3 regions of the Serratia marcescens subsp. marcescens ATCC 13880 genome follow, and region 3 is predicted to be linked to each of the others. Evidence: predicted binding sites of a transcription regulator. Region 3 holds the regulator's gene; each other region holds the start of a gene.
The links. Region 3 encodes CRP, which controls carbon source genes, mostly activating them, when cyclic AMP is high. Its sites were predicted from a motif close to ATGTGANNNNNNTCACAT; they were not measured.
Positions count from the first base shown of each region.

Region 1: a site for CRP is predicted at 5,388-5,405, ahead of rbsD (D-ribose pyranase). Genes of this name have one in related genera too.
Region 2: a site for CRP is predicted at 5,222-5,239, ahead of J0F90_RS03980 (PTS sugar transporter subunit IIB). Genes of this name have one in related genera too.

Region 1 covers NZ_CP071238.1:5,069,487-5,077,648, forward strand. The annotation lists gene rbsR (ribose operon transcriptional repressor RbsR) at 1-492, opposite strand, end outside; gene rbsK (ribokinase) at 497-1,423, opposite strand; gene rbsB (ribose ABC transporter substrate-binding protein RbsB) at 1,485-2,372, opposite strand; gene rbsC (ribose ABC transporter permease) at 2,397-3,365, opposite strand; gene rbsA (ribose ABC transporter ATP-binding protein RbsA) at 3,372-4,877, opposite strand; gene rbsD (D-ribose pyranase) at 4,885-5,304, opposite strand; gene kup (low affinity potassium transporter Kup) at 5,475-7,343, opposite strand; gene ravA (ATPase RavA) at 7,627-8,162, shown strand, end outside.
Region 2 covers NZ_CP071238.1:865,195-873,356, reverse strand. The annotation lists gene J0F90_RS04005 (MFS transporter) at 1-98, shown strand, start outside; gene chbG (chitin disaccharide deacetylase) at 108-869, opposite strand; gene chbR (transcriptional regulator ChbR) at 1,018-1,866, opposite strand; gene J0F90_RS03990 (glycoside hydrolase family 1 protein) at 1,882-3,267, opposite strand; gene chbC (PTS N,N'-diacetylchitobiose transporter subunit IIC) at 3,311-4,672, opposite strand; gene J0F90_RS03980 (PTS sugar transporter subunit IIB) at 4,685-5,002, opposite strand; gene J0F90_RS03975 (LysR family transcriptional regulator) at 5,420-6,313, opposite strand; gene J0F90_RS03970 (SDR family NAD(P)-dependent oxidoreductase) at 6,483-7,220, shown strand; gene J0F90_RS03965 (aldo/keto reductase) at 7,233-8,162, shown strand, end outside.
Region 3 covers NZ_CP071238.1:4,741,617-4,749,778, forward strand. The annotation lists gene J0F90_RS22730 (hydrolase) at 1-84, shown strand, start outside; gene J0F90_RS22735 (YheU family protein) at 81-314, shown strand; gene J0F90_RS22740 (phosphoribulokinase) at 466-1,335, shown strand; gene J0F90_RS22745 (OsmC family protein) at 1,374-1,781, opposite strand; gene crp (cAMP-activated global transcriptional regulator CRP) at 2,164-2,796, shown strand; gene J0F90_RS22755 (YccS/YhfK family putative transporter) at 2,847-4,925, shown strand; gene argD (bifunctional acetylornithine/succinyldiaminopimelate transaminase) at 4,966-6,183, opposite strand; gene J0F90_RS22765 (aminodeoxychorismate synthase component II) at 6,315-6,890, opposite strand; gene J0F90_RS22770 (helicase HerA-like domain-containing protein) at 6,963-8,162, opposite strand, start outside.

The DNA of each region.
Region 1 (8,162 bases), 330 kb from region 3:
GCCCAGCAGCGAGTTATCCTGAATAATGTCGTTGGCGCCCTCGAACGGCGCCCAGTCCATCATCACGATCGGCAATGACGGGTAGCGGCTCAGGGCATCTTGCGATGGCCGGTGGTTTTCGGTGCACATCAACAGCAAACCGTCGACGCGCTTTTGCAGCAGCGTCTCCATGCTGCGGTTCATGCGCGCGGCGTCTTCTTCGGTATTGCACAGAATTAAACTGTAGCCGCGTTCATAGCAGCTGCGCTCCACGCCGCGCACCACTTCGGCATAAAACGGGTTGTTGCTGGCGGTCACCAGCATGCCGATGGTGCGCGTCTGATTGAGCTTCAGGCTGCGCGCCAGCGCGGAAGGCGCATAGTTCAGCTGTTCCACGGCCGCCATGACCTTGTCGCGCACGCTGTCGCTGACAAAGCGATTGTTGTTGACCACATGCGAAACGGTAGAAGTTGAAACGCCCGCCAGGCGGGCGACATCTTTCATGGTGGCCAAAGGATCACCCCTGCTGCTGCAAGAAGGCGTCGATCTCTTCACGCCACGGCACCGAAGGCTGCGCGCCAGGGCGGGTCACGGCGATCGCCGCCGCCGCATGGGCGAAACGCACCGCGTCGGCCATGACCTTGCCTTCCAACAGGGCGGTCACCAGCGCACCGTTAAAGGTATCGCCGGCGGCGATGGTATCCACCGCTTGCACCTTAAAGCCGGGCACCCGTTTGCCGTTGCCGTTTTCGCTCAGCCACACGCCGCGGCTACCGAGGGTGATGATCACCGTCGCGATGCCCTTGTCGTGCAGCGCCTGCGCCGCACGCGCCGCATCGTCATCGCTGTCCACGGCGATGCCGGTCAGGCGCTGGGCTTCGGTTTCATTCGGAGTGATGATATCGATCATGGCCAGCAGCTCGTCCGGCAGCTCGCGCGCCGGGGCCGGGTTGAGGATCACCTGCGTTTGATGTTGCTTCGCCAGGCGGGCGGCGGCGATCACCGTCTCCAGCGGCGACTCCAGCTGCATCAGCAGGGCATCGGCGTCGATCACTTTTTGTTGGTAGCGCGCCAGGTAATCCGGCGTCACCGCGGCGTTGGCGCCGGCATCAATGCCGATCACGTTCTCGCCTTCGGCGTTGACGAAAATCAGCGCCACGCCGGTGGTGCTGTCGGCGATGGCTTCAATCGGTTGAGTATCAATGCGATCGCTCGCCAGCTGCCGGCGGATACGCTCACCGATATCATCGGCGCCTACGCAGGCGATAAAGGCGATCTCCGCCCCGCTGCGCCCGGCCGCCACCGCCTGATTCGCGCCCTTGCCGCCAAACGCCACCTTATACTGTTTCCCGATCACCGTTTCGCCCGGGTGGGGGAACTGTTCAATATTGAGGATATGGTCGGCATTGATGCTGCCAAGAACCACCAGCTTACCTGTTTCCATCGCATTGATTCCTGAATTGCGCGCCATCGTAAACGCCCCGTTCCGATGGCGCTGGTATGACTTACTGAGTGACCAGCTTCAAATCCACCGGGATGGTCGCCGGCACTTTTTCGCCTTTCAGCACCTTATCGGCGGTTTCCACACCGATCACGCCGATCTGATCGGGGCGCTGCGCCACCGTCGCCGCCAGCTTGCCGCCTTCGACCGCTTTCACGCCGTCAGCGGTGCCGTCGAAGCCTACCACGATCACGTCGGTTTTACCGGCGGTTTGCAGCGCACGCAGCGCGCCCAACGCCATTTCATCGTTCTGGGCAAATACCGCCTGCACATCCGGGTGAGCGGTCAGCAGGTTCTGCATCACGTTCAGACCCTTGGTGCGATCGAAATCGGCCGGCTGGCTGGCCAACAGTTTGAATTTATTCTGATCCAGCGACTGTTTGAAGCCTTCGCCGCGTTCACGCGCGGCGGAGGTGCCGGCAATGCCTTCCAGCTGAATCACCTTGGCATCGGCGCCCGCTTTCTTGGCGATGAAGTCGCCGGCCATTTTGCCGCCCACGCGGTTATCCGAAGCGATGTGGCTCACCACGTCGCCCTTGCTCGCCACGCGGTCCAGCGTGATGACCGGGATCTTAGCCTGGTTGGCCATCTTGATGGCGTTGCCCACCGCGTCGGAGTCGGTCGGGTTGATCAACAGCAGCTTGGGCGCCCGCACCATCAGATCCTGCACGTTGGCCAGCTCTTTCGCCGGGTTGTTCTGGGAATCCAACACCACCAGGTTGTAGCCCAACTTGTTGGCCTCTTGCTGCGCACCATCCTTCATCGAAACGAAAAACGGGTTGTTGAGGGTGGACACCACCAGCGCGATGGTGTCTTTGGCCATGGCATTGGCGCTCAGGGTGGCGCTCAGCGCGATGGCGGAGGCTAAGGTTGCCAGTTTTTTCATTTTCATCATCGTGATTCCTGTAGGGGGAGGTTACTTGTTGCTTTTGTTATCTACCAGAACCGCCAGCAGTATCACCACTGCCTTCACGATCATTTGGTAGTAGGAAGAAACACCCAATAAATTCAGGCCGTTGTTCAGGAAGCCGAGGATCAGCGCCCCGATCAGCGTGCCGACGATGCGCCCCTTGCCGCCGGCCAGGCTGGTGCCGCCCAGCACCACGGCGGCGATGGCGTCCAGCTCATAGCCGGTGCCGGCGGTTGGCTGCGCCGACGACAGGCGCGCCACTTCGATTACCCCAGCCAACGCCGCCAGCAGGCCGCACAGCGAGTAGACGATAATCTTCACTTTATCGACGCTGATGCCGGACAGACGGGTCGCCGCTTCGTTGCCGCCCAGGGCATAAATATAGCGGCCCAGGCGCGTATGGTGCAGCATATACCAGGCGGCGATGAACACGATCGCCATGATCCAGATCGGCGTAGGCACGCCCAGCGGACGGCCGATGCCGAACCAGCCGAAGGTGTCGGCCACATCGGTGAAACCGGTGTTGATCGGGCTGCCGTTGGTGTACACCATGGTGACGCCGCGCAGCAACAGCATCATCACCAGCGTGGCGATAAAGGCCTGCACTTTGCCTTTGGCGACGAGCACTCCGGTGCAGGCGCCAACCGCGGCGCCCAGCGCCAGTGCCGCCGCCACCGCCACCAGCGCGTTGACCTCAAAGCCGACGATCGACGCCGCCACCGCGCCGGTCAGGGCCAACAGCGATCCTACCGACAGATCGATGCCGGACGTGAGGATCACCAGCGTCATCCCCACCGCCATGATGGCGTTCACCGAAGTCTGCTGCAGAATATTGAACAGGTTGTTCAGGGTGAAGAAGTTCGGGCTCATGGAAGAGACCACGGCGATCAGCACCAGCAGCGCAATCAACGACTTCTGCTCTAACAGCCACTCTTTACTGAACCAGCGCTTAGCTGCGATAGTCTGGGAACTCATATCTGATTACTCCTGCTTTACGCCGTATTGCTTGCCGACGGCTGCCGCCATCAACGCTTCCTGGGTGGCCTGTTCAATCGGGAACTCGCCGCTGAGATGCCCTTCGTGCATCACCAGAATGCGATCGCTCATGCCCATCACCTCCGGCATTTCCGAAGACACCAGAATGATGCTCAGCCCTTCCTGTTTGAACTGGTTGATTAACTGATAGATCTCTTTTTTGGCGCCGACGTCGACGCCGCGCGTCGGCTCATCGAGGATCAGCACCTTCGGCCGGGTCATCAGGCCGCGGGCGATCGCCACTTTCTGCTGATTGCCGCCGGAAAGCAGACCGATCGGCTGCTCCATCGACGGCGTTTTGATATTGAACAGGCGGATGAAGTCCCCCACCGCCTGCCGCTCGTCGGCCTGCTTCAGGCTGCCGTCGGCGCGGCTGAAGTAGCGCAGCGCGGTCAGCGACATGTTTTCCTTCACCGACATGCCCAGCACCAGGCCGTCGCGCTTGCGGTCTTCCGAGATATAGACAATGCCGTTCGCCAACCCATCCTGCGGCGAATGGGTGACCACCTCGCGGCCGTCCAGGCTGACGGTACCGGCCTTGCGCGGCGCGGCACCATACAGGATCTTCATCAATTCGGTGCGCCCGGCGCCCATCAGCCCGGCCACGCCGAGGATCTCGCCGCGATACAGCGTAAAGCTGACGTCTTCAACGCCGGGGCCGGAAAGGTGGCTGACGTCCAGCCGCTTTTCCCCGCGCGGCAAATCAAGGCGCGGGTATTGTTCTTCCAGCTTGCGGCCGACCATCATCTCAATCAGCGAATCTTCCTGCAGCTCGCTCACCGGCCGCTCGGCGATAAACTGCCCGTCGCGAAATACCGTCACGTCGTCGCAGATTTCAAAAATCTCTTTCAGGCGGTGCGAGATATACACGATGCCGCGCCCTTCGGCCTTCAGCTCGTTGATCACCTTGAACAGCGAGGCGGTTTCGGTATCGGTCAGCGCATCGGTCGGTTCGTCCATGATGATCACTTTCGATTCGAAGCTCAGCACCTTGGCGATCTCCACCATCTGCTGATCGCCGATCGACAGCTCGCCCACCAGCCGATGGCTGCTGTAGCGCAGGTTGAGGCGCGCCAGCAAGCGATCGGCCTCGGCGTACATGCGCTTCCAGTCAAGGCGGCCGAAACGGTTGACGAACTCGCGGCCGAGGAAGATGTTTTCCGCAATCGTCAGTTGCGGGATCAGGTTCAGCTCCTGATGGATAATGCCGATGCCCGCTTCCTGCGAATCCTTGGGCCCGTTGAATACCACCTCTTTACCGAGAAAATACTGACTGCCGGCGTCTTTCTGGTAGATGCCGGTCAGCACTTTCATCATGGTGGACTTCCCGGCGCCGTTTTCCCCCACCAGCGCCATCACCTTGCCGGGATAGACGCTGAGGGCGGCGCCAGAAAGCGCCTTCACGCCGGGAAAGGCTTTATCAATCCCTTTCAGTTGCAGTAAAGGTTGCATACGCGCCTCAGAAAGTTACGCCGGCGCACAGGATCACGTTCGCGTAAGGCGAACACTCCCCGCTGCGAATCACCGCCCGGCTGTGCTCGGTTTGCGCTTTAAACGCCTGATGACTGATATAGCGCACGCTGATGGTGTTACCCTGGCGTTGGCCCAGTGCAGTCAGTTCCGCCAGCAGCGCCTCGTGGAGCGACGGATTCTGTTTCACGATCTCTTCCGCCAGAATGGCGCTTTCTACCTGCATCTCTTGCGTGACCGCCGCGAACACCTGCATGAAGGTCGGCACGCCCTGCGTCAGCGCCAGATCGATGCGCTGCGTTTCCGCCGGTATCGGCAGGCCCGCGTCGCACAGAGTGAGCTGGTCGGTATGCCCCAGCCGGGCAATCACGGCAGACACGTCGGAATTCAGTAATACGCCTTTTTTCATCTTCTCACTCCGCTAGCGAAACGTTTCGCTCTTTGAGGGAGTTTAAAAAAACGGCAGGGGAAGGCAACCGGGACAATGCAGAAGTGTGATCGTTATCGAAACGTTTCGTTCGCACACGGACAAAGCGCAAACAAAAGGGGCTCAGCCATGCTGAGCCCCTGTCAGGCGGATTAGATCTCGACCTGCGTGCCGAGTTCGATGACCCGGTTCGGCGGAATTTCGAACTGATCCGGCGCGCGCAGCGCATTGCGGCTCAGAGCGACGAACAGTTTGCCGCGCAGGTAGAGGTACCATGGCCGCTTGGTGAGGATCAGCGATTCATGGGACATGAAGAACGACGTCTCCGACATGCGGCACGGCAACCCTTCCAGCCCGCAGCGGTGGAACACTTCCTCGACGTTCGGCGTTTCACGCCAGCCGTAGCTGGCCACCACCCGCCAGAAGGTCGGCGACAGCTGCTCGATGGTTACCCGGCGCACGTTGTGCACGTAAGGCGCATCCTCGGTGCGCAGCGTCAGCAGCACCACACGCTCGTGCAGCACCTTGTTGTGCTTCAGGTTGTGCAGCAGCGCAAAAGGAATGACGTTGGTGGCGCGCGACAAGAACACCGCGGTACCCGGCACCCGCACCGGCGGCGATTTCTCCAGCGAGGCGATCATCGCCTCCAGCGAGTTGCCGTGCTCATGCAGGCGGCGCAGCAGGCGGAAGCGCTCGCTCTTCCAGGTGGTCATAATGATGAACATCACCAGCGCCAAGGTCAGCGGCAGCCAGCCGCCGGAGAACAGCTTCAGGGCGTTGGCGGAAAACATCGGCACGTCGATGATCAGCAAGATGGTCACGATGCCGATCGCCAGGAAGCGATTCCAGTGCCAGTTATTGATCGCCACCGAGGTGACCAGAATGCTGGTCAACACCATGGTGCCGGTGACGGCGATGCCGTACGCCGCCGCCAGGTTGCTGGAGTGCTCAAAGCCGATGATCACCAGCACCACCGAGATGTACAGCGTCCAGTTGATCACCGGAATGTAGATCTGGCCGGATTCCATTTCCGAAGTGTGAATGATGCGCATCGGCGACAGATAGCCCAGGCGCACCGCCTGGCGAGTCAGCGAGAAGACGCCGGAAATCACCGCCTGCGAAGCGATCACCGTCGCCAGGGTCGCCAGAATCAGCAGCGGGATCAGCGCCCAATCGGGCGCCAGCAGGAAGAACGGGTTTTTGATCGCCTCAGGATTTTTCAGCAGCAGCGCCCCCTGGCCGAAGTAGTTGAGCACCAGCGAAGGCAGCACCACGGTGAACCAGGCCAGACGGATCGGGAACTTGCCGAAGTGCCCCATATCGGCATACAGCGCCTCGACGCCGGTGATCGACAACACCACCGCCCCCAGAGCGAAGAACGACACCTTCTTATATTCCATGAAGAAATTGAGCGCCCATTTGGGATTCAGCGCCTGCAGCACTTCCGGGTTCGAAATGATGCTGCGCGCGCCCAGCACCGCCAACACGATGAACCACAGCAGCATTACCGGGGCGAACAGCTTGCCGACGCTGCCGGTGCCGTGCTTTTGGATAACGAACAGCAGCGTCAGCACCAGAATGGAGAGCGGCACGATATAGGCGTCAAGCGCAGGCGCGGCGATTTCCAACCCCTCTATCGCCGACATCACCGAGATCGCCGGGGTGATCACCACCTCGCCATAGAAGAAGCTGCCGCCGATCAGGCCCAGTATCACCAACACCGCAGTGGTGCGCGCCGAGGTATTGCGCCCGGCCAGCGACATCAGCGTCAGAATGCCGCCCTCGCCGGCGTTGTCCGCGCGCATCACGTAGGTGAGATATTTGAGGGAAACGATCACGATCAACATCCAGAAAATCAGCGACAGGAAGCCGAAAACCACGTCTGGACGAACATCGAAGCCGTAATGGCCGGAGAAACACTCTCTCAACGTATAGAGAGGGCTGGTGCCGATATCACCGTAGACCACGCCGATGGCAGCCAAGGTTACCGCCGATAAGGACTGCTTATGCTCTGCGCTCATAATTCGTTTCTTTATCAGAACATCCGTTAGCGATGCATCCGCATCAGGCAAAATACGGGCTCAAAGATCCGTCACGCCCACCAGAAAGCCGCACAGTATGCACCATTTATACCGCTTGCCTACCCTTATATCAGAGCCGAAAAATAAACAAAATGTGAACCGAATATCCGGCTTAACTTAGAAAAATATTACTAATCAACAGGCTATACCACTAAAAATAATGGTGGTTTATCATCGGATTATCGACCAAGATTGGCTAACTCTCGGACAATGCGACAATTATATGACGCCATCATCCCTTCTGGCAGAACGAATTTCCCGCCTCAGCAACGCGCTGGAGAGCGGTCTTTATGAGCGGCAAGAGGCAATCCGTCTGTGCCTGCTGGCGGCGCTGAGCGGCGAAAGCGTATTCCTGCTCGGCCCGCCCGGCATCGCCAAGAGCCTGATCGCGCGCCGGCTGAAGTTTGCCTTCCGCAACGCCCGCTCCTTTGAATACCTGATGACGCGTTTTTCCACGCCGGAAGAGGTCTTCGGCCCGCTATCTATTCAGGCGCTGAAAGATGAGGGGCGCTATCAGCGTCTGACCGCCGGCTATCTGCCGGAAGCGGAGATCGTGTTTCTGGACGAGATCTGGAAGGCCGGCCCGGCGATCCTCAACACCCTGCTGACGGCGATCAACGAACGCCGTTTTCGCAACGGCAACAGCGAAGAACCGATCCCGCTGCGCCTGCTGGTCACCGCCTCCAACGAACTGCCCGAAGCGGACAACAGCCTCGAAGCTTTATATGACCGCATGCTGATCCGTCTGTGGCTGGACAA
Region 2 (8,162 bases), 1.2 Mb from region 3:
ACGAGCCACAGCCTGAAGCACAAGAGGCGGAGCCCTTGCCTCAGGGCGCCGATCCTGAAGAAGACACCGGCCTGAAAAAGGCGCACGCCATGCTGTAAACGGCGGTGTTACAGATCCTGGAAGGAGCCCAACAGAAAACCGCGTTCGGCGATCGCCGCTTTCAGCGTCGGCGCGGTCAACACATCCAGCTCGACGAGGCGCGGGTGGCAGTATTTGCTCTGCAGGATCGTCGCGTCGAGGAACGCCGGGTGGCACATCATTTCCAATGACTCTGCGCCCTGCTCGTCGGCGCGCGCCAACCGCTGCAAGAACAAGGCTTCGGAAATCATTTCACCGTAGAATCCCGCGTCAAACGCGTCGGTGCTGCTGGGAGTCTGCAACGCCAGTTCGCGCCGTTTCGCCTCTTCGCGATCAAGACGCAGCGGCAGACCCTGCGCTTGCGCGAACGCCTCCACCAGCGGATAAATTTGCGGCTGCATATGCACATGGTGATGGCTGTCGATATGCGTCGGCGGGCGGCCGAACAGCGTCACAAACCGCGCGAACTGGCGCTGCAGCTCCTCGTGAATTTCGTCCAGCGACAGCTCGCCGGCCTCGGCGCGGCGCCACAGCCATTTGCCCAGTTCGCCATGTTCGTTGACCAACGAAGGCATGGCGCCCAGCGGCTTGCCATGGGTCAAAACGAAATGCAGCCCGATCGGCAACCCCGGATATTGCCGGCTGAGCGCCGCCGCGTGCTGCGCGCCGCTGCCGTTCACCATCGCCGTGGTGGAGGAAACGACGCCATGCTGATACGCCTCGATGACGCCATAGTTCTGCCCTTTGCTCAGGCCGAAATCGTCGGCATTTACGATCAGTAGTTTTTCCATAGAGGCTCCCGCGGGATAGATTTTTGGCAAGGGAAGGCCGACCGCTCGGCGCGGCATTCCCCCTCGTTAAGGTAAAAATCAAATGATTAACCGACCGGCGCCCTGAAGCTCATCGGCATATCGGCGTTGATACTGATCGGGAGCGGCCCTAAAGAGGGCCGTAACACTTTTTTCGGTAATTGCCCGGGGTCACGTCGGTGAGCCGCTTGAAGTTTTTAATGAACAGGCTGACGTCGCCATAGCCAGAATCGAAGGCGATATCGGAAACCGAATAGTTGGTGACCTCCAGTTGCGTCTTGGCGAAATTGATGCGGATCTCATTGATCACCTGCATCGGCGTTTTATGGTAGTAACGCCGCATCGCCCGGGTCAGGTACTCCTGGGTTTTCCCCGACAGCGCCACCATGTTCGCCAACGCCTTTTCGCCGAACATCGCCTTGTCATGCATGCCGGCCAGGGTGTTCTTCAGCCACTGCGGGATATCATCGCCGCCGTCGTTTTCTTCTTTATAATGTCGGATGCGGCTGATCACGTAGAAGGTCAATGTTTCGAGGAATTCGGCGAAGTCGTCCTCACGAAACTGCGGGGAACTCACCACCGATTCGATATAGGCCAAAAACTCGCTTCTCAGGCTGTAGGCCTGCGAGGCGACAAAGCAGCGCGGCAGCTGTTGCAAGTAATGCTCTTCAAAGAACGCTTTGCTGACCGCCACGTTGAAAATTTTCGTCGCGCCGAACTCGTAAAAGCTCTGGTGGTAGGAACCGATAGGGATAAAGACGAAATCCCCGCGTTCCAGCAGCACCCGCTTGCCGTTGATCTCCTGATAGCATTTGCCGCTCAGCACGATGGTGAACTCGTAATAGTCGTGCTGATGCAGCCCGGTGGCGCTTTCCACCTTGTTGTAGATGAACAGGTGAAAGTCTTTGCAGTTAAAGAAATCCTGCTCGCGAATCAGCTTCACGTCGTTGGCACTCAGCGAAATTCGGTTATCGGACACGGCGCCGGCCTCCCGTTAGTCAAATCCGTTGCGTCTGGCCGCCTCGGCAAACCAGTAACCGCTTTTTTTAATGGTGCGCCGCTGATCCGCCCGATCCAGCCGCACCAGCCCATAACGATTCTTGTAGGCGTTCAGCCAGGACCAGCAGTCGATAAAGGTCCACAGATGATAGCCTTTGCACTGCGAGCCTTCCGCCAGCGCGCGGTGCAGCCACTTCAGGTGCTCGCGAATAAAGTCGATGCGGTAATCGTCCTCCACCCGCCCATCGGCGCCGATAAACGCCTCTTCGCCCTCGACGCCCATGCCATTTTCCGAAATATAACAGGGCAGATTGCCGTAGTTCTCTTTCAGATCCATCAGGATGTCGTACAGCCCCTTCTCGTAGATCTCCCAGCCGCGGTGCGGATTGATTTTGCGGCCCGGCATTGCATAGTAACTGAACAAATCCTCCGGCGATGCGATCGGCCCCTCGGCGCGCCGTCCCGCTTTCGCCTGCACCCTGCGCGGCTGGTAATAGTTGACGCCAAGGATATCCACCACGCCGCCTTCGATCAGCTGCGCGTCCTGCGGTTCGCAGTAGGGCATCAGCCCATGTCGTTCCAACAGGTGCAGCAATGCGGCCGGGTAACGCCCTTTGGCGACCGGATCGAGGAAACTGCGGTTGAGCAGCAGATCGGCGTCGTGTGCGGCCTGCCGATCCTCCGGCGCGTCGGAGCGCGGATAGGTCGGGCTCAGATTTAGAATGATGCCGATGCTCCCCGGCAGCCCCCGCGCTCTGAAACGCCGCACCGCCATGGCGTGCGCCAGCACGCTGTGATACGCCACGGTGACCGCCCGTTTGAAGTCCACCACGCAAGGGTAGTGCAGGTCATTCAGGTAACCGGCTTCCACCGGCACGATCGGCTCGTTGAAGGTGAACCAGTGGGTGACCCGATCGCCAAACAGGCCGAAACAGGTATCGGCGTAACGCGCATAGGCTTCGACCACCGCCCGGCTTTCCCAACCGCCGCGCTGTTGCATGCACAGCGGCATATCGAAGTGATAGAGATTGATAAACGGGGTGATGCCCTGCGCCAGCAGCTCGTCGATCATCGCGTTATAGAACGCCACCGCCTGCGGGTTCACTTCACCGTCGCCGTCCGGGATCAGCCGCGACCACGAGATCGAGGTTCTGAAAGTATTATGGCCCAGCGTTTTGAGCAGCCCGATATCGGTGCGGAAATGGTCATAAAAGGTCGAGGCCTCGGTCGGCCCCACCCGTCCGTGAAAGCGCTCGGGCGCGATCTCGTACCAATAGTCGAAGATGTTGCGACTCTTGCCGTCCCGCGCGGCCGCCCCTTCAGACTGCGGCGCGGAGGTGGCGCTGCCCCACCAGAACCCGTCGGCAAATTGATATTCCATACTCGCGTCCCTCGCGGGGCGGCCGCACCGCCCCGTTCCACAGTTAGAATTTCAGCGCCTTGGCGATGTCTTCTTCGCTTTCCGTCGCCGCGTCGATCTGGCTCTGCGCCTTGTTGGAGATCGCCACGAACGGCAGATAGATCACGGTGGCGACCGCCAGGTTGAACAGGCTCAGCAACATGGCCATGATGCTGCCGTTGGTGTTGAAGAACGCCCCCAGGCCGACCGGCATGGTCCAGGGCGCGATGTTGGTGATCGGCGGGATCAGCCCGGAGTAGTAGGCCAGGGAGGTGATAATGGTCAGCACCGGCTGCACCAGAATGAACGGAATAAACATCACCGGGTTCATGATCACCGGCAAACCGAACAGAATCGGTTCGTTAATCTGGAAGATGCCGGATGGCGTCGCCAGTTTGGCGACCTGGCGGTAATCTTCGCGGCGCGAGGCGATGAAGATGGCGATGATCAAGCCCAGCGTCGAGCCGGTGCCGCCGAGGTAGATGTAGGAATCGACGAACGGTTTCGCCCACATGTGGAACTCTTTTCCGGCGGCTACCGCCGCTTCGACCGAACCGTATTTGTTGTACAGCTCCACGTTTTCCAGCGCGAACGGCGTCATGATGCCGCTGTCCAGCGCCGCCAGCGCCATGGAGCCGTGCACCCCAAAGAACCACAGCAGCGAGGAGAACAGCACGTACACCCAGCCCACCACGCTGCCCATCTTGGCCAGCGGCGCCGAAATGCCGTCCATGATGATCTGGTGAAAGTTGGTGCCCCAGTGCGCCAGCGCGAACGCCACAAGCCCCATGATGGAGAGGATGATGAAACCGGGGATCAGCGCCGAGAAGGAACGCGACACCGAGGCCGGCACGCTGTCCGGCAGGCTAATCACCCAGTTGCGCCGCACGATGAAGGCAAACATCTCGGCCACCGCCAGCCCGATCACCATACCGGAAATGATGTTGGCGCCGCCCAACCAGTTGGCCCCCACCGCATAGGCCTCGCCGACATTGAACGGCGTGACGGTCATAAAGGCCGCCACCGCCAGCAGCGCCGAAGCGAGCGGATCGACCTTGCGCTCTTCCGCCAACGCCATGCTGATAAAGAACGGCGTCATCAGGGACATGATCCCCAGCGTGCCGTTGTAAACGCTGCCGCCGATGCTCTTCAGACTATTCAGCGTCTCTATGGTAGAGGCATCTAACCTTACGCCCAGAGAATAGAAGAACGATCCTTCGCCGAAGCTCAGAAACACGTTGTTGATCAACACGAACATCGCCCCGGTCAAGGTCAGCGGCATCAGGCGGATAAAGCCATTCTTGATGGCGTTGACGTGGGGCTGCTTACCGATTTTTACGGCGAAAGGCAGGATAACCTTCTCGAGCGAGGCAATGAGGGTATTCACGGCGGCCTCCTGTTATTGATTGGCTTTCTTGATGGCGGCCACCGCGGCCTTCAGCACGCCCAGCCCATCGACCTTGCCGTACAGCAGCGGATCGATGACCTCAACGGGTTTATTGGGCAGCTGTTTTTGCACTTCCGGCAAGGTGTAGGCGATCTGCGGCCCCAGCAGGATCAGATCCGCTTCAACGCCCTTCTCTGCGGCCAACGCTTCCGGATAGGCGGCGATGATCACCGGCACTTCATATTTTTCGGCCTGCGCCTTCATTTTTGATACCAACAGGGAAGTGGACATACCGGCAGAACAAAACAGATAGATTTTTTTCTTTTCCATACCAAGCACCTCAGATAATCAAAAAAACCCCGTGTTATTTGTATGCCAGATGCAATCACGATTGCTTCACGCACATTCCTTATGAAAATTTCCGTCACGTTGCCCTGGTTACGGACAGTATACGGAGCATGAAAAACGGATCGGTAAGCCAGGAGGAGACATAACCGTCTCTCATTGACCTGATGGATTGACCCCCTTCACATTTCGCACAAAAAAATAGTGTGACCAGGCTCTCAAATAACCGATAAAAACTCGGAATATTCGCAATAAATACTCAAATAGCAATTATAAACAGCAAGTTATGAACTCGCTGAGAATTTAAGGGGTTATTTGCGCCTGAACAAACGGCGAGGGAATAAAAATAGTTCAAGCTTGATTCGGCTGCTGCCAGCCGAACGCGAGAGCCGGTGAAGAGGATTAGGTGGGCAGACGCAGCAACTCGATCACCGTGCTCAGCGCCACGGAATGATTCCTGCGGTTAGGATAATAGAGGTAAAAACCGGTAAACGGCGCGCACCAGTCGGTCAACACCCGCCGCAGCCGCCCGCTCGCCAGGTGTTCTTCTACTTCTTGTTCGATGGCGAAAGCGATGCCGACGTGCGCCAGCGCCGCCTGCACCATCATCCTGCCGTCATCGAGTATCAACGGGCTGTTAACCGCCACGGAAAACCGCTGCTCGCCCTGCTGAAATGCCCATTTGTAGCGCTCGCCCGATGAGGCCTTACGCCAACCGATGCAGCGGTGCTGCAGCAAATCCTGCGGGTGCGTCGGCTCGCCGTGCCGTTGAAAATAATCCGGCGTGGCGACGATGGCGAAACGCAGATCCGGCGTCAGACGCACCGCGCGCATATCGTTGTGCAGATCCTCGCCGAGCCTAATGCCGGCGTCAAAGCCCTGCTCGACAATGTTGGCGAACCCCTCGTCCGCCACCACTTCCAGCGTAATGCCGGGGTACTCGCAGGCCAACCGCCCCAGATGCGGCACGATGGCGAGCTCGATGGCCGAACGCGGCGCGTTGATGCGCACCAGGCCTCGCGGCCCTGCGCGAAACGCATTCAGGCTCTCCAGCGCGGCGTCGATGTCGGTAAAAGCCGGCACCAACTGTGCCAGCAGATGCTCTCCGGCCTCCGTCGGCGAAACGTTGCGGGTGGTGCGATTCAGCAGGCGAATGCCCACCTGCGCTTCCAATTCGCGCAGGGTGTGGGTGAGCGTCGGCGGCGTCACGCCCAATCGGGCGGCGGCGCGGCGGAAGCTGCGTTCACTGGCGATAGCCACAAAGGCCGCCAGGCCGGACAGTTCAGGTTTTTTCATGCTATTGATATAAATTATCTAATAGTGAGATGAATTTTTAGCGGATAGTTATCCGTCATCTAACAACATAGCATTGCGATCGACCCCATTACCAGGTATCGATACGATGATTAATGCTACAGCTCCAACTCATGAAACGCCGCGCCGTCTGGCGGGCAAAGTCGTACTGGTGAGCGGCGGCGGCACCGGCATCGGCCGCGCCGCCGCGCTGGCCTATGCCCGCGAAGGCGCCAAAGTCGCGCTGGCCGGCCGACGCGCGGCGGAAATCGAAGCCACGGCGCGCGACATCGCGCTGGCCGGCGGCGACGCCCTGCCCATCGTGGCCGACGTCTCCGAGGAAGACGATATCCGCCAACTGATCGCCACGGTGACCGCCCATTACGGCCGGCTCGACGTCGCCTTCAACAACGCCGGCATCATCGGCAACTTCGCCCCCATCACCGAACAGAGCAGCGAGGATTTTGACCGGGTAATCGCCATTAACCTCAGAGGCGTCTGGCTGGCGATGAAATACGAGATTGAAACCTTTCTGGCTCAGCGCTCGGGCGGCGTGATCATCAACACCTCCTCCTGGCTGACCCACGGCGCGCTGGCCGGCTCATCCAGCTACTCCGCCAGCAAGGGCGCGCTCGATGCGATGATCCGCGCAGTGGCGCTCGAATACAGCGGCCAGGGCATCCGCGTCAACAACATCAACCCCGGCATCATCGACACGCCGATGGCGCGCAGCAGCGTGGCTGACAGCGCGGCCTTCGCGCCCTTTATCGCCCACACGCCCGCCGGCCGCCTGGGCGAATCGGAAGACATCGGCGATGTGGCGCTGTGGCTGGCGACGGACGAAGCCCGCTTCATCACCGGCCAAAGCCTGCTGGTGGACGGCGGTTACACCATCGCCGGCATGCGTTGAGGAGACGAGGCCATGAACTACGTTCGGCTTGGCGACAGTGGCCTGAAAGTGTCTCGCCTCTGCCTGGGTTGCATGACCTACGGCGATCCGGCCTGGCGGCCCTGGGTGCTGAAGGAAGACGAAGCACGCCCCTTTATCCGCGAGGCGCTGGAAGCGGGCATCAATTTTTTCGATACCGCCAACATTTACTCCGGCGGAGAAAGCGAGCGCATTCTCGGCCGCGCGCTGAAGGCGTTTGCCCGCCGTGAAGACGTGGTGATCGCTACCAAGGCCTATTTTCCAATTGACGCGCAGCCGAACAGCCGGGGGCTCTCGCGCAAGCACCTGCTGCACAGCGTCGATGCCTCCTTGCAGCGGCTGGGAACGGATTACCTCGATCTGTTCGTGCTGCACCGCTTCGACACCGAAACGCCGCTCGAAGAAACCGCCGACACCCTCGACGGCCTGGTGCGGGCGGGCAAAATCCGCTATCTCGGCGCCTCCTCGCTGCACGCCTGGCGCCTGATGAAAATGCTGGCCGTTCAACGTCAGCACCGCCTGGCGCCGTTTATTTCGCTGCAAAGCCAATACAACCTGGTGACGCGTGAAGATGAAGAGGAACTGATCCCGCTGTGCCTGGAGGAGGGGCTTGGTCTGACGCCCTGGTCGCCGCTGGCCCGCGGCGTGCTGGCCGGCTCCGGCAGCGGCGGCACGCTGCGCGCCGCCACCGACGAGCAGGCGCCCCGTTGGTACGGCGGCAGAAACGAGGTTGAACGCACCGTCGCGGCGGTCGCGGAGGTGGCGGCCGCGCGCGGCGTTCCACCGGCGCAAATCGCGCTGGCCTGGCTGTTGGCCAAACCCGGCGTGGCGTCGCCGCTGGTGGGCATGTCCAAGCCGCACCATCTGCAAGATGCGCTGGCGGCGCTCGAGCTCAGGCTATCACCGGAAGACGTGGCCGCGCTG
Region 3 (8,162 bases):
GGCGGCACGCTGAAAAAACCGCACATGTGGCTGGAGCATCGCATTCCGGCCTGGCTTTCCCCTTATCTGGACATTCCGACGTGATTATTCCCTGGCAAGAACTGGCAACCGACACCCTGAACAGCCTGATCGAATCCTTTGTGCTGCGCGAAGGCACCGATTACGGTGAGCACGAACGATCGCTGGAGCAGAAGGTGGAGGACGTGCGCCGCCAGCTGAAAAACGGCGAAGTGGTGCTGGTGTGGTCGGAACTGCACGAGAGCGTCAACATCATGCCGCGCGGCCAGTTCCGCGCCGGGCAGGAAGAAATTTAGTGGCGCCCGGTTCTATGACTGACGGAAAAAATCAGGTAACAATGGGACATTGCAAACCAGCGCGCGCCATTTTTTCCTGACATAGAGAGCGTCAACAAGAGCCACAATAATCCCCTGACGCCGGCGCATTCAACACGGAGTGACAACCACCATGTCTGCCAAACATCCCGTTATCGCGGTGACCGGTTCCAGCGGCGCCGGCACCACCACCACCAGCGTGGCGTTCCGCAAAATCTTCCAGCAGCTCAACATTCGCGCCGCCGAGCTGGAGGGCGACAGCTTCCACCGCTATACCCGGCCGGAAATGGACGCGGCGATCCGCAAGGCGCGCGATCTGGGCAGACACATCAGCTATTTCGGCCCCGAGGCCAACGACTTCGGCCTGCTGCAGCAGAGCTTTATCGAGTACGGCAAAAACGGCACCGGCCGTTCGCGCAAGTACCTGCACACCTACGACGAAGCGGTGCCCTACAATCAGGTGCCGGGCACCTTCACCCCGTGGGAGCCGCTGCCGGCGCCGACCGACGTGCTGTTCTACGAGGGGCTGCACGGCGGCGTGGTCACCGAGCACCATGACGTGGCCAAACACGTCGATCTGCTGGTCGGCGTGGTGCCGATCGTCAACCTGGAGTGGATCCAGAAGCTGATCCGCGATACCGGCGAACGCGGCCACTCCCGCGAAGCGGTGATGGATTCGGTGGTGCGCTCGATGGAAGACTACATCAACTACATTACGCCGCAATTCTCGCGCACCCACATCAACTTCCAGCGCGTGCCGACGGTGGACACCTCCAACCCGTTCGCCGCCAAGGCCATTCCCTCACTGGATGAAAGCTTCGTGGTGATCCACTTCCGCGGCCTGGACCAGATCGACTTCCCCTACTTGCTGGCGATGCTGCAGGGCTCGTTTATCTCGCACATCAATACGTTAGTGGTGCCGGGCGGCAAAATGGGGCTGGCGATGGAGCTGATCATGGCGCCGCTGGTGCAGCGGCTGCTGGAAGGCAAGAAAATCGAATAAGCGCGTTGAGCGCGGCGCCGAGCCGCGCTCCGTCTCGATTACGCCGGCTGGCGGATCTCGAAGCTGTGGGTCACCGTGGCGGCCTTGTTGAGCATCAGCGCCACCGAGCAGTACTTCTCCGCCGACAGGTTCACCGCTCGCTCGACGATTTTGTCGGTCAGATCCTGGCCGGTAACGATGAAGTGCAGGTTGATATGGGTGAACAAGCGCGGGGCTTCTTCGCGGCGCTCGGAGGTCAGCTTCACCTCGCAGTCGCGCACGTCGTTGCGCCCTTTTTGCAGGATGGAGACCACGTCGATCGCGCTGCAGCCGCCCACCGACATCAGCACCATCTCCATCGGGCTGGGCGCTTTATCACCGGCGTTGCCGTCCATCAGCACCTGATGGCCGGAGGCCGATTCACCCAAAAACGTTAACCCTTCCACCCATTTAACTCTTGCCTGCATTCTGGTCACTCCGGTTGATTTCTTAAAATCAGAGTACGCTTTCGCATAGAAACAGGCAACGTAACCTGATGCTAATCATGCTGAAGCGAGACAACACGAGACACCCGCCTTACTCTGTGCTACAAACAGAGCCGCAATAAATCTTTCCGGGACACTGTATTTCAGGGAAACGCCCAGAGAAAGGCTCCTTTACCGGTATGTTAACAGAATGTAGCTTGCAGCGCTTACGGCAAGTTAATATGCTAGAGCGACAGCGTATTTTTATGACACGCCTCAAAACTTGCCGGTAGCCCTCGCTCATGACTGCGGCTACAGGCGGGTTTTACAGGGAACTCTGACCCCTGTGACACAAGGCAGCGATAACAACAGAGGATAACAGCGAATGGTTCTCGGCAAACCGCAAACAGACCCTACTCTCGAATGGTTCCTGTCTCATTGCCATATCCACAAATATCCATCGAAGAGTACGCTGATTCACCAAGGTGAAAAGGCCGAAACGCTTTACTACATCGTGAAAGGCTCCGTCGCGGTGCTGATCAAGGATGAAGAAGGTAAAGAGATGATCCTGTCCTACCTCAACCAGGGGGATTTCATCGGCGAGCTCGGATTGTTCGAAGAAGGCCAGGAGCGCAGCGCCTGGGTTCGCGCGAAAACCGCCTGTGAAGTGGCCGAAATTTCCTACAAGAAATTCCGCCAACTGATCCAGGTGAACCCGGACATCCTGATGCGTCTGTCCGCCCAAATGGCGAGCCGCCTGCAGGTCACCTCCGAAAAAGTGGGCAACCTCGCCTTCCTGGACGTGACCGGCCGCATCGCGCAAACCCTGCTGAATCTGGCGAAGCAACCCGACGCCATGACTCACCCGGACGGCATGCAGATCAAGATCACCCGTCAGGAGATCGGCCAGATCGTCGGCTGCTCGCGTGAAACCGTTGGCCGTATTCTGAAAATGCTGGAAGATCAAAACCTGATTTCCGCCCACGGCAAAACCATTGTCGTCTACGGCACCCGTTAATCTCCGAAGAAACGGCGCAATCTGCGCCGTTTTTTTATCTGCTCTCTGCCATGTGGCGCCGCCTGATCTACCACCCGGAAATCAACTACGCACTGCGACAAACGCTGGTGTTGTGCCTGCCGGTGCTGTTCGGCCTGCTGATAGGCCAGCTGCAGCTCGGCCTGATGTTCTCTCTGGTGCCCGCCTGCTGCAATATCGCCGGTCTGGACACGCCGCATAAGCGCTTCTTTAAACGGCTGATCGTCGGCGGCTCGCTGTTCGCCTTCAGCAGCGTGCTGTTGCAACAGGCGCTGCTGTGGCACGTACCGCTGCCGGCGCTGATGCTGGGCCTGGCGCTGCTGCTCGGCGTCACCGGTGAAATCAGCCCGCTGCACGCCCGGCTATTGCCGGCGGCGCTGGTGGCCGCCATTTTCGCTCTCAGCACGGCCGGCACGGTGCCTCTCTGGCAGGCGCCGCTGCTGTACGCGATCGGCACCGTCTGGTACGGCTTATTCACCTGGTTCTGGTTCAAGCTGTGGAAAGAGCAGCCGATGCGCGAGACGCTGAGCCAGCTCTACCTGGAGCTGGCGGACTATTTCGAAGCCAAATACTCACTTCTGACCCAGCACACCGATCCGCAAACCGCGCTGCCGCCGCTGCTGGTGCGCCAGCAAAAGGTGATGGATCTGATCAGCCTTTTGTACCAACAGCTCAATTTCCTGCCGCACGCCAACAACCTCGAACAAAAGCGCCTGCAGCGCGCCTTTCAGGTGGCGATGGATCTGCAGGAGCACATCACCGTCAGCCTGCATTTGCCGGAGGAAGTGCAAAAACTGGTGGAGCAGAGCCAGGCCGAAGCGATCATTCGCCGCAATGCACTGGTGATCGCCGGCCGGCTGCGCGTGGTGGCGCACGATATCCTCTACCATCAGCATTCGAAGCGCTTCTCCATGAGCCACGAACTGGCGGCGCTGGAAAAAATGGCGGCGCAGCATCCCGATAACCCGGTCGGCCAGTTTTGTTATTACCACTTCAGCCGCATCGCCCGCCTGCTGCGCACCCAGCATCCGCTGTACCGCCGCGACCTGATGCCCGGCCAGCACCGCCTGCCGTTTTGGCCGGCGCTGGCCAGCTATCTGTCGTTCAAATCCACCGCCCTGCGCAACGCCGCGCGGCTGGGGGTGACGCTGGCGGTCGGCAGCAGCCTGGGTGCGGTCTTCAACCTGCCGAAGCCATACTGGATCCTGCTCACCATCATGCTGGTGAGCCAAAACGGGTATAACGCCACCCGGGTGCGTATTCAGCACCGTGCGCTGGGCACGATTGCCGGACTGTTGCTGGCGGCCGGGCTGCTGCAGCTGCAGCTGCCGGAGGGAGAAACGCTGAGCATCATGCTGGTGATCACCCTGCTGGCCTACCTGGTTTCGCGCAAGAACTACGGGCTGTCGGTGATTGGCTTTACGGTCACGGCGGTTTACACCCTGCAGCTGCTGGCGCTGAACGGCTCGCATTTTCTGGTACCGCGCCTGATCGATACGCTGATAGGCTGCGTGCTGGCGTTCGGCGGCACCATTTGGCTGTGGCCGCAGTGGCAAAGCGGGCTGCTGCGCAAGAATGCCCATCAGGCGCTGGAACACGATCAAACCGCGCTGCGGCTGATGCTGAAGCAACCGGAACCGGACGCCACCGCATTGGCCTATACCCGCATGCAGGTCAACCAGGCGCACAACGCGCTGTTCACCTCGCTCAATCAGGCGATGCAGGAGCCGGGGTTCGCGTCGAATTATCTGGCGGACATGCGGCTGTGGGTCACTCATAGCCAGTTCATCGTCGAACACCTGAACGCCATGACCATTCTGGCGCGCGAGCACTACATGCTGACGCCGAAACTGGCGGAAGCCTATCTGCAAACCTGTGAAATCGCGCTGCAAAGCTGCCAGCAGCGGTTGGAATACGACGGCCCGAGCAGCGGCAACAGCGGCATCATGCAGCCGCCGGATCTGCATCCGGAGATGCCCGTCACCGAGATGGAACGTCATTTGCGGCGCATCCTGTCGCACCTGAACGTGATGCATACCATTTCGTCGCTGGCCTGGCGCCAGCGCCCGCACCACGGCATCTGGCTCAAGCGCAAACTGCGCGATCAATAAGGGCGCGGCATGCCGCGCCCCGTTATGCGCCGCACGGGCTTCAGGCGTTGATCACATCCTGCACCGCCAGCTCGAACAGCGCCATGCCGGCCTCGATATCCTGCAGCTCCACCACCAGCGACGGCGCGAAACGGATCACGTTCGGCCCGGCGTTGAGGATCATCAGCCCACGCGCGGCGGCGGCGGTGAGGAAATCGCGCGCTTTGCCGTGATAATGCGGCGTCAGTTCGGCGCCGATCAGTAACCCCATGCCGCGAATGGCGGTGAAAATACCGTATTTATCGCCGATATCCTGCAAAGCCTGCACATACAGCGCGTGGCGCTGTTCGATGCCGCTCAGCACTTCCGGCGTATTGATCACATCCAACGCCGCCTCCGCCACCGCGCAGGCCAGCGGGTTGCCGCCGTAGGTGGTGCCGTGAGTGCCCACCTGCATCACCGACGCAATCTCTTCGGTGGTCAGCATGGCGCTGACCGGGAAACCGCCGCCCAACGCCTTGGCGGTGGTGAGAATGTCCGGCGTCACGCCATAATGCATATAGGCGAACAGTTTGCCGCTGCGCCCCATGCCGCTTTGCACTTCGTCGAACACCAGCAGCGCCTGATGCTGGTCGCACAGCTCGCGCACGCCTTTGAGGAAGCCGGCGTCGACCGGCGTAATGCCGCCCTCGCCCTGAATCGGCTCCATTACCACCGCGCAGGTATGGTCGTCCATCACCGCTTTCACCGCCGCCAGATCGTTGAACGGCACGTGCACGATGTCGGCCGGCTTCGGCCCGAACCCATCGGAGTATTTGGCCTGCCCGCCCACCGACACGGTGAACAGCGTGCGGCCGTGAAACGCGTTATAGAAGGCGATGATTTTGGTTTTGTACGGGCTGTGGCGGGTGATAGCGTAATGACGCGCCAGTTTGAACGCCGCTTCGTTGGCCTCTGCGCCGGAGTTGGCGAAGAACACCCGGTCGGCGAAGGTGGCGTCGATCAGTTTGCTCGCCAGGCGCAGCGCCGGTTCATTAGTGAAGACATTGCTGGTATGCCACAGGGTTGCGCCCTGGCGTTTGAGCGCCTCGACCAGCGCCGGATGGCAGTGCCCCAGCGCTGTCACCGCGATGCCGCCGGAAAAATCGATGTACTCTTTTCCCTGCTGATCCCAGACTCGGCTGCCTTGGCCGCGCACCGGCACAAACTGGGCCGGTGCATAAACAGGCAGGATCACCTGGTCAAAGGTGCTGCGGCTCACTGCGGATTTTTCAGTCATTTTCGGCTCCACCCTGAAGGTTTTTCAGCGCTATCGTAATATTAGATTGAAAACATAATCACGAAATATGCATAAAAAACCAATCAAGCGCAAACGCAAAACGCCTGACGAGCGAAAAAAACGCATCGGGATTAACGGTTGAGGAAGTTATCCAGCAGCTGATGGCCCTGCTCGCTGAGCACGCTTTCCGGATGGAACTGCACCCCTTCCAACGCCAGCGTGCGGTGGCGGATGCCCATAATCTCGTCGCGCACGCCGTCGCGTTCGCTCCAGGCGGTCACTTCAAAACAGTCCGGCAGCGTATCGGCTTTCAGCACCAGCGAGTGATAGCGGGTCACGGTCAGCGGATCGTTCAGGCCGCGAAACACGCCGACGCCCAGATGGCGAATCGCCGAAGTTTTGCCGTGCATCACCGCGCGGGCGCGCACCACCTCGGCGCCGAACGCCTGCCCCAGCGCCTGGTGCCCCAGGCACACGCCGAGGATCGGCAGTTTGCCGGCGAAATGACGAATGGCGGCCAGCGAGATGCCCGCTTCGTTCGGGGTGCAGGGGCCAGGGGAAATCACCAGATGCTGCGGCGCCAGCCGCTCGATATCGGCCAGCTGCAGCTCATCGTTGCGCTTCACCATCACCTCGGCGCCCAATTCGCAGAAGTACTGGTAAAGGTTATAGGTAAAGGAGTCGTAGTTATCGATCAGCAGCAGCATGTTAGGTCCGGCAGAGAAAAATGCCGCCACAGTGTACTGATTTAACCCGCCGCTGCCGACGATAATTTCCGCTTACTTTTTTCGGCCGCCGGTGATCGAGCCCAGCACGCCACGCAGGATCTGGCGGCCGAGATCGCGCGCCATGCTCTTGGCGGCAGTCTGGACGATGCCGTCGCGTTTGCCGCCGCGCGGGCCGGTGGAACCGAACAGCAGCTCGTTCAATCCGTCCATCAGGCCGCCGCCCGTCTGTTGCTGCGCTTGCGCCTGCGGTTGCTGCCCCTGCTGCGCAGTGCCGACGGTGGCGAAGCCGCCCGACGACAGCTTCTCGTAGGCGGACTCGCGGTCAATCATGTCTTCATAGCGGCCATACAGCGGCGACTTGTTGATCGCGCTGTTCAGCCCTTCCGCGCCGAGCATGCCCATCTTGGATTCCGGCGCGATGACCATCGCCCGCTCCACCACGTTCGGCCGGCCCTTCTCGTCGAGGAATGACACCAGCGCTTCGCCCACGCCCAGCTCGGTGATCGCCGTTTCGGCATCGAAGGCCGGATTGGCGCGCAGGGTTTGCGCCGCCGTTTTCACCGCCTTCTGATCGCGCGGCGTGAAGGCGCGCAGCGCATGCTGTACGCGGTTGCCCAACTGGCCCAGCACGCTGTCCGGGATATCCAGCGGGTTCTGGGTGACGAAGTAAATGCCGACGCCTTTGGAGCGGATCAGGCGCACCACCTGTTCGATCTTGGTCAACAGCGCCGCCGGCGCGTCGTTGAACAGCAGGTGCGCTTCATCGAAGAAGAACACCAGCTTCGGCTGTTCAGGGTCGCCCACTTCCGGCAGGTGCTCAAACAGCTCGGCCAGCAGCCACAGCAGGAACACTGAATACAGCTTCGGCTGATTGATCAGCTTGTCCGCCGCCAGCAGGTTGATCACGCCATGACCGTTGGCGTCGGTTTTCATCAGATCGTTGATGTCCAGCATCGGCTCGCCGAAGAACTGGTTGGCCCCCTGCTCTTCCAGCGTCAACAATCCGCGCTGAATGGCGCCGATAGAGGCGGCAGAGATATTGCCGTACTGGGTTTGGAATTGTTTGGCGTTGTCGCCGACGAACTGCACCATGGCGCGCAGATCCTTCATGTCCAGCAACAGCAGCGCGTTGTCATCGGCGATTTTGAACACCAGCTGCAGCACGCCGCTTTGCACCTCGTTCAGATCCAATAGTCGCCCCAACAGCAGCGGCCCGAGATCGGAAATCGTGGCGCGGATCGGGTGGCCCTT